One region of the Nocardioides aurantiacus genome, then DNA from elsewhere that is predicted to be linked to it. Evidence: predicted binding sites of a transcription regulator. Region 1 holds the regulator's gene; the other holds the start of a gene.

Region 1 (5,698 bases):
GCCCCACGCATCGCCCGACGGTGCTCGCGGACGGCGGCCCAGTCGCGCGAACCGCCGATGCGCGGCACGCGCAGCACCTCGGTGCCCGGGCGCACCTCGACCACCCGCTCGAGGACCCCGTCGTCGACTCCCATCAGCGTCGGACGGACGTGGTCGCCCAGCGCTCCGAGGAGGTTGCGCACCATCACCTCGGCGCCGCCCCACTCCGTGGCACCCACGTGCAGGAGCAGGCGCACCTCGCGCCCCGCCGTCACCACCGCCCCCGACGTCCCCGGACGTCGCCATGAGGGTCCTGGTGGTCGCCGACGAGCACCCGTGGCCCCCCACGAGCGGCTACCGGCAGCGGCTGGCCCGCGTCGTGGGCACGCTGGGCTCCCACCACGACGTGGACGTCCTCGTGGTGCGCCATGACGGCCGGCCCGCTCCCCCGCCACCCCACGACCTCGCGCTCGGGCGCGTCGGCACCGTGCAGGCTCCGGGTCATCCCGGCTCCGCGGCACGTCGGGCCTGGCGGTGGTGGCTCAGCGACCACCCGCGGTCCCTGAGCCGGCACGACTGGACGCCCGCCCGCAGCGAGCTGGCGACGTGGGCCACCGAGTCCTACGACGCCGTCTGGTGGAGCCACGCCACGACCTACCTCCGACTGGGTGACCTGGTCGACCTGCCAGCGGTCGTCGACCTCGACAACCTCGAGTCGGAGGTGCTGCGCCACCGCCGGGAGTCGCGGCGACGCGCCAAGGCCCGGGGAGCCCGTGACCGGGCGCGCCGTGCGGCCCGGATGGCGGCGGACACCCTCGACGAGCGTCGCTGGCGGCGCGCCGAGCAGGCCGTCCGAGACCGGGTCGAGGTGGTCGCGGTGTGCAGCGACCTCGACCGCGAACGCCTGGGGGGCGCCAACGTGGTGGTCGTGGAGAACGGCTACGAGCGTCCGGATGAGCCCGCCGAGGCGGCCGACCACCGGTCGGCTCCCGTCGTGCTCATGGTGGGCCTGCTGACCTACGAGCCCAACCTGGACGCCGCGACGTACTTCGCCCGCGAGGTGCTGCCACTGCTCCGTCGCCACGTGCCCGGCGCGGTCTTCCGCGTGGTGGGTCGCTTCGACCACGAGTGGCAGGTGGCGACTCTGCGGGGGCTCGAGGGCGTCGAGCTGACCGGCGAGGTGCCCGACCTCGGTGAGGAGCTGCGAGCGGCCACGCTCTCGGTGGTGCCGGTGCGCTTCGGCGGGGGCACCCGCATCAAGATCCTCGAGGCCTTCGCCTACGGCGTGCCCGTCGTGTCCACCACCGTCGGCGCGGAGGGGCTGGAGGTCGAGCCCGGCACCCACCTGCTCGTGGCCGACGCCCCCGAGGACCTGGCAGCGTCGTGCGCGCGACTGGTCGGCGACCTGGCGCTCCGTCGTGCCCTGGCCGCGGCCGGGCGGCGTCTCTGGCACGCCCGCTACCGGTCCGACCTGGTCGCGCCCACGATCTCCGCCGCCCTCGAGCGCGCCGTGGCCGACGCCGGCTGAGGATCTCGTCACGACGTCCGCCAGGTCGACCAGCCGGGCCCCAGCTCGGGGTCGGCCAGCCATGGTCCGGCCATCTGCGCCAGGTGCCCGACCGGTGCCGCGGAGGCTCCCGCCAGCGCCCGCTCCCGCCGCTCGGCCGAGAGTCCGTGGTGCAGCCAGCACAGGGTGACGAGGGCCCCGACCTGGTCCGGCGCGACACCGAGCGCGGCGACCATCTCACGCACCCACCGGAAGAGCACCGGGGAGCCGGGTGCCCGGCCTCGGAACAGCTCGAGGCACCGTTCCAGGAGCACGGCGGGCCCCGCGACGCCCTCGGCGCGGACCAACGCGTCCCCGAGGAAGTAGACGAGGTCCCACAGGGGCATGCCGTCCGCCGTCGCGGACTCCCAGTCGACGGCCATGAAGTCGCCTCCCGCCGCGACGACGTTCCACGTTCCGAGGTCCTGGTGGGCGAGGACGGCGGGCGGGCCGCACCCCGGGGCTCGCAGTCGCGCGACCAGGTCGTCGGGCGCCCCGGCAGCGCGCCAGTGCGGCAGCACCTCACGCTCGAGCCGGTCCAGCTCGTCGTCCAGGGCGGCGGCGTCCCGCGCCGTCTGCTCCGCGACCTGGACCACCCAGCGCGCCACCGACTCGACCACCCCGCTCCGCGCACCCGGGACCTGGTGCACCAGCTGGGGTCCGGGACCTGCGGTCTCGACCGATGCCGGCAGCCCGTCCACGTCGTAGCGGCCCAGGAGTCGCGGCGCGTGCTGCGCCACCACGCCCCCGGCCCGCGCGACCACGGACAGACCGGCCTCGTCCCGGTCGAAGGCCGACGTCGCGGCCGGCACGCGGCTCAGCTTGACCACCCACCGCGGCGTGCCCCCGTGCAGCACGTGGAACACCGCTCGCTGGAGGTCGTCGCCGTCCCCGAGGGTGAGCACCCACCCGGGGTCGCCGGGCAGTCCGAGGTCCCGCGCCTGCTCCAGGAAGCGCGGGGCAACCGGCCGCCCCGGCTCCGGGAACCGGACAGCGCAGCTCGCGATGCGTGGCAGCACCGCGCCCGCCAACGGACCCCACATCAGTGACGCCCTCGCCGCCTGGTTGCGCAGCTCCCCCCTCCGCCCCGGCCGGACCGCGGTCGTCCGCACGTACTGCTGCAGCGGCTCTCGCCTCCACAAGGGCACCACCGCCGTGGGGCGCTGGGTCGCGCCGCGGAGCAGCAGGGGGTGCCACGGTCCCGATCGACGGCGCACGGCCTGGCCGACAGCGGGGCCGAGGACCACGTGCGACCTCGCCGTGACGGCCAGCACCTCCCGGGCATCGCGCACCTCGCCGACCACGAGATCGACCTGCCGCGATGGCCCGTCGACCTCGACCCCTGCCGCGCGCAGCCCCTCGCGCATCTCGGCGAGGGGACCCATCACCACCGCGGTCTCGACGCGGTGCGGAGCCACCAGCCTGAGGTCGGCCGAGCGCAACGACATCGGCAGCACGACCTTTCCGACGAGCGTCCGCCGTCCGGCGCTGAGCGTACCGACACCACGCTCGCCCCCGGGCTGGTGTGCGGGACCTGGCCGCCCTCGCCCAGGCCGCCGGGAGACGCCGACGGGGCGGGGCCACCATGGCCCCGCCCCGTCGCTTCCCCCGTGCGTCGACCCGGGTCGAAGAGGTCGTCGCACGTCATGTCGGCCCGTGGCGGACGGGCCGATGACTCAGCCGCGGGGGACGGCGAGCTTCTGGCCCTCGGCGATCGTCGCCGTGGGCAGCGAGTTGAGCTCCTGGATCTCGTAGACCATCTCGCGGACCTCGCCCGGCTCGGCGACCGAGGAGGCGATGCCGTAGAGCGTGTCACCCGGCTGGACCTCCACCACGCGCACGGGAACCGGCTCGCCGCCGCCGAGCGACGCGACGGCCCAGCTGCCACCGACGGCCACCATCGCGGTCAGCACGACGCCGAGGAACAGCAGGGTCAGGGTGAGGCGACCACGACGGGTCAGCCGGACCTGGCGGACCGCACGCGACTGACGCTGCGGCGCCGGGGCCGCGAGGGGCGCCACGGTGCGGACGGTGCTGGGCACCTCGAGCACCTGCAGGGCCGGGTCCTCCTGGCCGAGGGCCGTGACCGGCGCGGTGAAGTCGAACGTGGGCGCGCTCGCACGGGGGCGCGGGACCCGGACTCGGGCCGCGGCGGACGTGCGGGTGGTCTCGCGGGCAATGCTCAGCGTGCTCATCGATCAACCTCTTTCGGGGAAGTGCCGGGTCGGGCGACCCGGCACGGTCGGCGACCCCTGCCGGGTGCTGGAACGATGTCTATCCGCGACCACCGACAACCGAGGTCGTCCGCGGGTTCGAAGAGACGTTCGATCGAACACCTGTACGACGGTAGGGCACACGAACCGTCGAGACAAGCATTTCGTCGAACATCTGTTCGCACGTCGGTCGAACGCGGGACGCGACACGCGGTTCGAACAGGTGTTTGAAGTGGCCGACCCGGCTGGACTACCGTGCGGCTCATGGCGACGCGAGACGCACAGACCCCCGGTTCCTCCCCCACGACGAAGGGAGGCACCGTGTCCGAGCTGCCCGACGCGGCCCCGGACGTCACCGGGCTCACGCCACGCCAGCAGCGCATCCTCAACGTCCTGCGCGAGTCGATCGAGAAGCGGGGCTACCCGCCCAGCATCCGCGAGATCGGCGAGCTGGTCGGCCTCACGAGCTCGTCGAGCGTCGCGCACCAGCTGCGCGTGCTGGAGCAGAAGGGCTTTATCAAGCGCGACCCCAACCGCCCTCGGGCGCTGGAGGTCTTCATCCCCGAGCTCATGGCGGCGCGCCGCGCGATCGCGAGCGCCGACGAGTCGCCGTTCGACCCGACGGGCGCCGGCGACAGCATGCCCGAGGCGACGATGGTCCCCATGGTGGGCCGCATCGCAGCCGGCGGGCCCATCCTGGCTGAGGAGCGCGTCGAGGACATCTTCCCGCTCCCCAAGTCGCTCGTCGGCGACGGGACGTTGTTCCTCCTGGAGGTCTCCGGCGACTCGATGGTGGACGCCGCGATCTGCAGCGGCGACTACGTCGTGGTCCGCCAGCAGCCCAACGCCGAGAACGGCGAGGTCGTCGCGGCGATGCTCGACGGCGAGGCGACGGTCAAGACGCTGCAGAAGAAGGACGGCAAGGTCTGGCTGCTGCCGCACAACGACGCCTACGACCCCATCGACGGCACCTACGCCACGATCCTCGGCAAGGTGACCGCAGTCCTGCGCCGGATGTAGTTTGTCTGATTTGGGCATTTCGGCCCAAGAGTCCGTATTTGGGGTGACGATGAGGGGGTGCCCCCCCACGCCCGCCGACTCGTCGCTCTCGGCGCCACCGCCGCCATCGCCGCGGCGGTGGCGGTCGGCTCCCCCGGCGCACTGCCTCCCGGCCCCGGTGACGCCGAGGCCACCTCCGACGTGGCCGCTGCCGCTCCGCGGCGCGAGGTGTCGACCCGTCCGGCGACGGCGTCGACACCCCCCGCCCGACCTGCGACCCCGGCCGACGACCCGAGCGCCACCGGGACCGTCTCCCCCCTCCAGAACGACGCCGACGCGGGCCGCGCGTCGGGCCAGGTCGCGGCGCCCGACGCCCAGGTCGCTCCGGTCATCGACCGCGAGCGGCGCGGCCGCGACGCCCTCCGCGCCCTCGGCGACCAGGTCGGCGAGGCGGCTTCGCGCAGCGGTGTCAGCCCGCAGGCCCTGGCCACGGTGCTGCGCGACGACGACACGGCGTGGGTCTCGCGGGAGGGACAGCTCTACTTCCAGGAGCCGATGGCCACCGTGGCCGAGGGGCCCGTCGCCGGTGCGGTCACCACCACCAGCGTCGACACTGCCAAGACCTTCACGCTGCACAGCCGGCCCGGCGCCAAGCGCTCGATCGTCATCGACATGGACGGTGCGGACGTGCGGGGCAGCGCCTGGGGCAAGCTCATCAAGACCCCCCTGCGCGACGGCACCTGGGCCGGGTGGAACAGCGAGGGCACCGCCTCGACGTACAGCCTGTCCGAGCACGCCTGGATCCAGGAGGTCTGGCGCCAGGTCTCGGAGTACTACGCGGCCTTCGACGTCGACGTGACCACCGACAGCCGCGACGACGGCGTGTGGCGCCGGGACACGACCGCGGACGAGACCTACGGCGCCCGCGTGGTGGTCACCACGAGCACCGAGCCCCCCGCCC
Region 2 (5,698 bases), 2.9 Mb from region 1:
CCGCGAGGAGCAGCGCCGCGCCGAGAAGGAGGCCGCCCGCCGCGAGCGGGAGGCCAGGTCGCAGGAGCGCCGCGACGCCAAGCAGGCGGCCAAGGACGACAAGGCCGAGAAGGCCGCCCAGGACCGGGCGGCCCGTGACAGGGCCGACCGCGAGAAGGCCGAGCGCGAGAAGGCGGCCGCTGCTGCGGCGCCGGCTGCGTCGGGCTCGACCTCCAGCTCGGCCCCGGCCCGGCGTCCTGCCGGCGCTGCGACCGCCCAGGGTGGTGCGGCCACGGGCGCTGCGAAGCCGGGTGCTGCGAAGTCGGGCGGCAAGCCCCGCACCCGCAAGGCGCGGCTGCGGCTGACGCAGATCGACGCGTGGTCGGTCATGAAGACCTCGTTCCTGCTCTCGATCGCCCTCGGCATCGTGCTGGTGGTGGCCGTGGCCATCGTCTGGGCGGTGCTCGGTGCGGCCGGGGTGTGGGACTCCATCAACTCGATCGTGCAGCAGTCCGTCGGCAACGCCTCGGGCCCGCAGTTCGACGTCACCGACTACGTCGGCACGTCGCGGGTGATGGGCTTCACCATGATCGTGGCGGTCGTCGACGTCATCCTGATCACCGCGATCGCCACCCTCGGCGCGTTCCTCTACAACCTCTCGGCCGCGCTGCTGGGCGGCATCGAGGTCACCCTCGCCGAGGACAGCTGACCCGTTTTGTAGGGCTCCCCGTCGATGGGATAGCCTTCCTGCGGTTCACGGGCCTATAGCTCAGACGGTTAGAGCGCTTCCCTGATAAGGAAGAGGTCAGAGGTTCAAGTCCTCTTAGGCCCACCCGAGAAAGCCCAGTTCGGAGCACCAATCGACCTGGGCTTCTTGCTTTTCCAGCAGGGACAGTGCCTGGGATGCCCTCTTCTGACCAACGACCCCCCACCCACCACACCCCGCAGCGCCGCCGGTGGGGTGCGGCGGTGGTCGGTACCACCATCGGCGCCATCGGCGTGCTGCTCGTCGTCGTACCGTTCCTGGCTCCCGACGCCGGTGACCCGCTGCTGCTGCCCGCGCTCGGTGTCGCGATGCTCGCGGCCGCGGCCGCGATGGAGATCGGGGCCCTGGCGCTGCCACGGCCCGCGAAGGCCGTCTCCACCGAGGACAGCCCCGCCAGTGCGGCCAGCTCTGTCGGTGTGGCCGGTGCCGGCGGGCCTGTGCTGCGAATCCGGATGCGCACCACGGTGCCATGGTCAGTGGCGCTGGTCGGGGTCGGGTTCACCGTCTTCTTCGTCACGGCCGCGCTGGGCATGGGGCTGGACGGCGGCGGGTTGTTCCTGCTGCCGTTCGTGCTGCTGTTCGCCTCGCTGATCCCCGATGCGGTGATGACCTTGCTGCGCCGGCGGGCGCTGCTCGTCGACCCCCAGGGAGCACGCCTCGAAGGCTGGGGCGTCTCCGCTGCCCTCGCTTGGGACGACGTCACCCACGTCGACCTCCAGACCGAAGGCCGCCGCCCGGCGGTGCTCGTGCACGGGCGCGACGACGCTCCCTCGTGGCGCCACCACCGCATCCGCATCATCTGGCCGACCGAGCCCCGACCGACGCGCGCGACGCTCGCCGTCCCCGTCGTCGCCCTGGACGCCCCCGGTGCGGTGATGGTGCTGTGCCGTGAGCTAGCCGCCAGCACCCTCGAACGTCGCCGATCTTTCCTCGCCCATGGCGCCACCGGGCTCCTGACCGGGGACCGGTCGCTGGTCTGACCCCACCCCCACCCGGCGGGTTCGATCAGCCGGGCTGAGTGTGGAACAGGCCCCGGCTCACCACTACTCGGGTGACCGCGCCGTAGGTGCAGGCCACGGCACGAGTCCAGCCAAGCTCGGCGCCTGACGGGTCAGGCCGCGGGTGCCCACGCGAGCTGCAGGGGGGTGCGGATGACGTCGATCCGGAGCCGCGGGCGTTCGGTGGCGTGGTGGGTGGCGTGGTGGGTGGCGTGGTCGGTGAGGTGGTGGGTGCCGGACTTGTCGGTCACGAGGACGTAGCCGTGGGGTGTGGTCCACACGGACCTGCCGTCGCGCAGGGTGAGGTGCCAGCCGGGGTGGTGGGTCTTGGTGCGGTGGCCGGTGCGGGCGAGGTGGGCGAGGTTGGACACCCGGGTCTGGGCTGGTGGGCCGGTGTCGTCGTAGGGCTGTTGGTATGGCTGGGCGTGGTCCAGGTCGGTGCCGCTGCTGGTGCTGGTGCCGTGGGGGAAGGTGTCGGCGGGTCGGATCAGGTGGACGCGTTCGGCGATCGCGGCGGGGATCTCGTAGGAGTCGGCGGCGACGTCCTCGGCGAGGTCGATCACGGGCTTCAGCGTGACGTGGTGGTGGCCGAGCAGATCGACGAGCTGGGTCTTGGTCAGCGCGCCGATCTGCTCGGCGCGGGCGACGCCGTGGCCGTGGAGGAGTCCGGGGGTGAGGTGGAGATAGGCGATCGCCCGCGGCCGGGTCATGGCGGGGGAGGCGTCACGGATCGCGTCGGCGATGGGCTCGGGCTGGTCGTGGTGCTCGGCGCCGACAAGGAGCTTGAGGGCAGCGAGCGGGTTGGCGAGGAGGCCGAGGGCGTCGCCGCGGAGCTCCTCGAGACTGGCCTCGGGCGGGGTGTCGGTGTGCTCGGCGAGGAGGTGGGCGAGGTGGTCCAGGCGGGTCCAGACCTGGGTGAGGGTCTCGGTGTCGCCGCGGGCGACGAGGGTCTGCAGGCCGGTGTCGGGGTCGGGTCGGCCGAGCCAGGCGCCGCGGCGTTGTCTGGCGGCGGCGGCCTTGGTCTCGGCCAGGGCGTGGTCGGCCTCGACGACGCGGGCGGCCAGGACGTCGAGGAGGCGTCCGGTGGGCAGGGTGGGGAGCAGCGGCGCGATGGCGTCGTCGACATGGGTGGCGGCGTCAGGGGCGAGGTCGCGGGTGGCGGTGGCGACCTTGCGGGCGACCCACAGCTCGACCTCCCCGGCCTGCAGGGCAGCCCAGCTCTGGGGGAGCCGGGCCTCGAGGTCGACGGCGTCGGCCATCAGGGCCCGGGCGGCGAGGGGGTGGACGTGCAGCACCACCGCGAGCTCGGCGTCGCAGCACGGTTCGACGACCAGCCCGTGGCCACCCAGGGTGATCACCCCGAGCCGGGGGTCGCCCATCAGCGTCCTGGTGCCGGGGTCGTCGGGGTCCAGGGCGTGGGCGCGGGCCCAGTCCAGGGCGATGCGGCCGCGTTCGGCGTCGAGGAGTCGGGTGGCGCGCGTGTTGCGCTCCGCGCGGGCGAGGATGGCGGCGGTCCCGGGGGTCGGAGGTCGCGGCTGCCAGCGCATGCCCGGAGTCTATATCGAACATGTGTTCGAACACCAGGTCGATCTCGATCTATGGATGTGCAGGAGCTCGACCGATCGTCACGACGGGCGCTGGGACGCATGGGCGCTCTCTCCGACCGGGTGCTGCGGCCCCGGGCCGTGGTCGATGGCATCGCCCACACCGGCCGGCTGGTGACCTCGGCGGCGCTGATCCTGTTCCTGGCCCTCGTGGCGCTGTCGACCGCACCGACGGTGGAGGTCAAGATCCGCGACCGCGACCGCGACCGCGACCGCGCTGGCGCTCGGGATCGCGATCGACGCCGTCGCGGTGCGCAGCCTGCTCGCGCCGGCGCTGGTCGGCGTGCTCGGGCGCGCCAACTGGACGCTGCCGCGCTGGCTCGGCGCGGTGGTGCGGCTCAGCGGCGGGAGTCGAGGTCCTGGTAGTCCTCGTGGCGGTCGAGGAAGGCCTGGACGAAGGGGCAGATGGGGAGGGCCTTGAGCCCCTCCGCGCGCACGTCGTCCAGGGCGGCGCGCACGAGGTGACCGCCCAGGCCCTCGCCCTCGTGGCCGTCGTCGATCTCGGTGTGGGTGAAGACGATCTCGTCGGGCGTGCGCTGGTAGGCCGCGAACCCGACGAGCTGGTCGTCGACGCGGACCTCCCAGCGGGACCGGTCCTCGTTGCGGGTGACGGCGGTGGCCATCAGAGGACCTGCTCGCCGTACATCTCGCCGAGCGGGTCCGCGATCAGCTCGATGCGGGCCCCGTCGGGGTCGGTGAAGTAGACCGAGACGCCGCTGTGCACCTCGTGGGGCACGCCGGCCTCGGTGAGCCGCTCGACCAGGGCACCCCAGGTGTCGGGGTCGACGGAGATGGCGCAGTGGTGCAGGCCGCCCAGCACCTCGGCGTAGGGGCCGACGTCGAGGCCGGGGAAGTCGAAGAACGCCAGGAGGTTGTCGTGCCCGAGGTCGAAGAAGAAGTGCGAGGAGCCGGGGTAGTCGCGGTTCTCGATCAGCTCGGTCAGCGGGAAGCCCAGCACGTCCTGGTAGAAGCGGATGGTCCGCTCGACGTCGCTGCTCACCAGCGCGGTGTGGTGCAGACCCCGGGCGGTCGACGCCGGCCGCTCGCCGGGCGGACGGAGATGGGTCTCGCGGAGCCGGGCGCGGCGCTCGGCGAGGTCGTCGGGGGACGGAGCGGGCGCCGAGGTCATGGTCGTCCTTCGGGTGGTGGGCGAGCCGTCACGGTACACGATTAGTTGATGTGTCATCCACCGGCGTACGATGCCGCGGTGTCCATCACCTCCGAGGCCCCGTGGCTGACCGGCGACCAGCAGCAGGTCTGGCGACGCTGGCTGGCCGTCCAGGCCGCGCTTCCCGCCGCGCTGCACCGCCAGCTGCAGCGGGACTCCGGGCTCTCGCTGCCCGACTTCGACGTGCTGGTGCAGCTCACCGACCAGCCCGAGGGTCGGGTGCGCGTCTCCGTGCTGGCCGCGGAGCTGCAGTGGGAGCGCAGCCGGCTCTCCCACCACGTCAAGCGGATGGAGGCCCGCGGGCTGGTGCGGCGCGAGGAGTGCGACGACGACGGTCGCGGCTGGTTCGTGCAGCTCACCGACGCGGGCCGCGACGCGATCGTGGCCGCGGCCCCCGACCACGTGCGCGAGGTGCGCGAGCTGGTCTTCGAGGACCTCACCACCGACGAGCTCGCGGTGCTCGACCGGGTCACCACCAAGGTGCTGGCGCGGGTGTCGGGTCGTCTAGGCTGACCCGGTCGTCCCAGGAGGTCACGGAAATGAAGAAGATCCTCGTGCTCGCGCTCACCGGCGCCGCAGCACTGTTCGCCAAGCACAAGCTCGACGAGGGCAAGAACGAGCAGGACCTCTGGCGCGAGGCGACGGACCCGGTCCGCAAGGCCTGAGCCGTTGCACCGCTCCACCGGGGGCCTTGGCGCAATTGGTAGCGCACCTGCTTTGCAAGCAGGGGGTTAGGGGTTCGAGTCCCCTAGGCTCCACGTCTCATACCGGTAGACCACTCGGTAGTCCACCTGGATCTGCATCGGACGCTTTGTCCGATTTGGTGGCATTATTGGCGCCTCCGGACCCGGGACTCCCCGAGGTCCCCGACCCGTCGGGAGTCGCCGTGATCCAGGTCCAGTCCCCGCCCCGCCCCGCGTCGACCGACGTCCCGCTGGCCACCTCGGTGCACCGCGACCTCGAGGTGGGTCGCTACGACCACGTGCCGCAGGGCGCACCGTGGCTGCGTGCCCTGGCGCTCGAGGCGGCCCGGGTCGCCGAGGTCCCGATCGTGGCCATCAACCTGATGAAGTCGACGACGCAGCGCACCGTCGCGGCCGTCGGGGCCGAGGTCACCCTCCAGGCCCGGCAGCACACGATGTGCCACGCGGTCATCGACGACGGCCAGACGGTGCACGTCGCC

Evidence for each region. The regulator LexA, encoded in region 1, represses DNA repair genes until DNA is damaged. The targets are predictions, from matches to a motif close to TCGAACANNTGTTCGA.
Region 2: EDD33_RS18950 (DUF222 domain-containing protein) is a predicted target of LexA. The motif match lies at 3,305-3,320, and genes of this name have one in related genera.

Annotation. Positions count from the first base shown of each region.
Region 1 is NZ_RKHO01000001.1:992,791-998,488, reverse strand. It holds gene EDD33_RS04785 (glycosyltransferase) at 1-236, opposite strand, end outside; gene EDD33_RS04780 (glycosyltransferase) at 284-1,507, shown strand; gene EDD33_RS04775 (hypothetical protein) at 1,516-2,943, opposite strand; gene EDD33_RS04770 (LysM peptidoglycan-binding domain-containing protein) at 3,202-3,720, opposite strand; gene lexA (transcriptional repressor LexA) at 4,003-4,758, shown strand; gene EDD33_RS04760 (fibronectin type III domain-containing protein) at 4,816-5,698, shown strand, end outside.
Region 2 is NZ_RKHO01000001.1:3,908,884-3,914,581, forward strand. It holds gene EDD33_RS20400 (DUF3566 domain-containing protein) at 1-688, shown strand, start outside; tRNA gene EDD33_RS18940 (tRNA-Ile) at 738-811, shown strand; gene EDD33_RS18945 (hypothetical protein) at 949-1,725, shown strand; gene EDD33_RS18950 (DUF222 domain-containing protein) at 1,857-3,290, opposite strand; gene EDD33_RS20920 (hypothetical protein) at 3,583-3,768, shown strand; gene EDD33_RS18960 (GNAT family N-acetyltransferase) at 3,686-3,970, opposite strand; gene EDD33_RS18965 (VOC family protein) at 3,970-4,476, opposite strand; gene EDD33_RS18970 (MarR family winged helix-turn-helix transcriptional regulator) at 4,555-5,028, shown strand; gene EDD33_RS20410 (DLW-39 family protein) at 5,055-5,180, shown strand; tRNA gene EDD33_RS18975 (tRNA-Ala) at 5,201-5,273, shown strand; gene EDD33_RS18980 (GAF domain-containing protein) at 5,402-5,698, shown strand, end outside.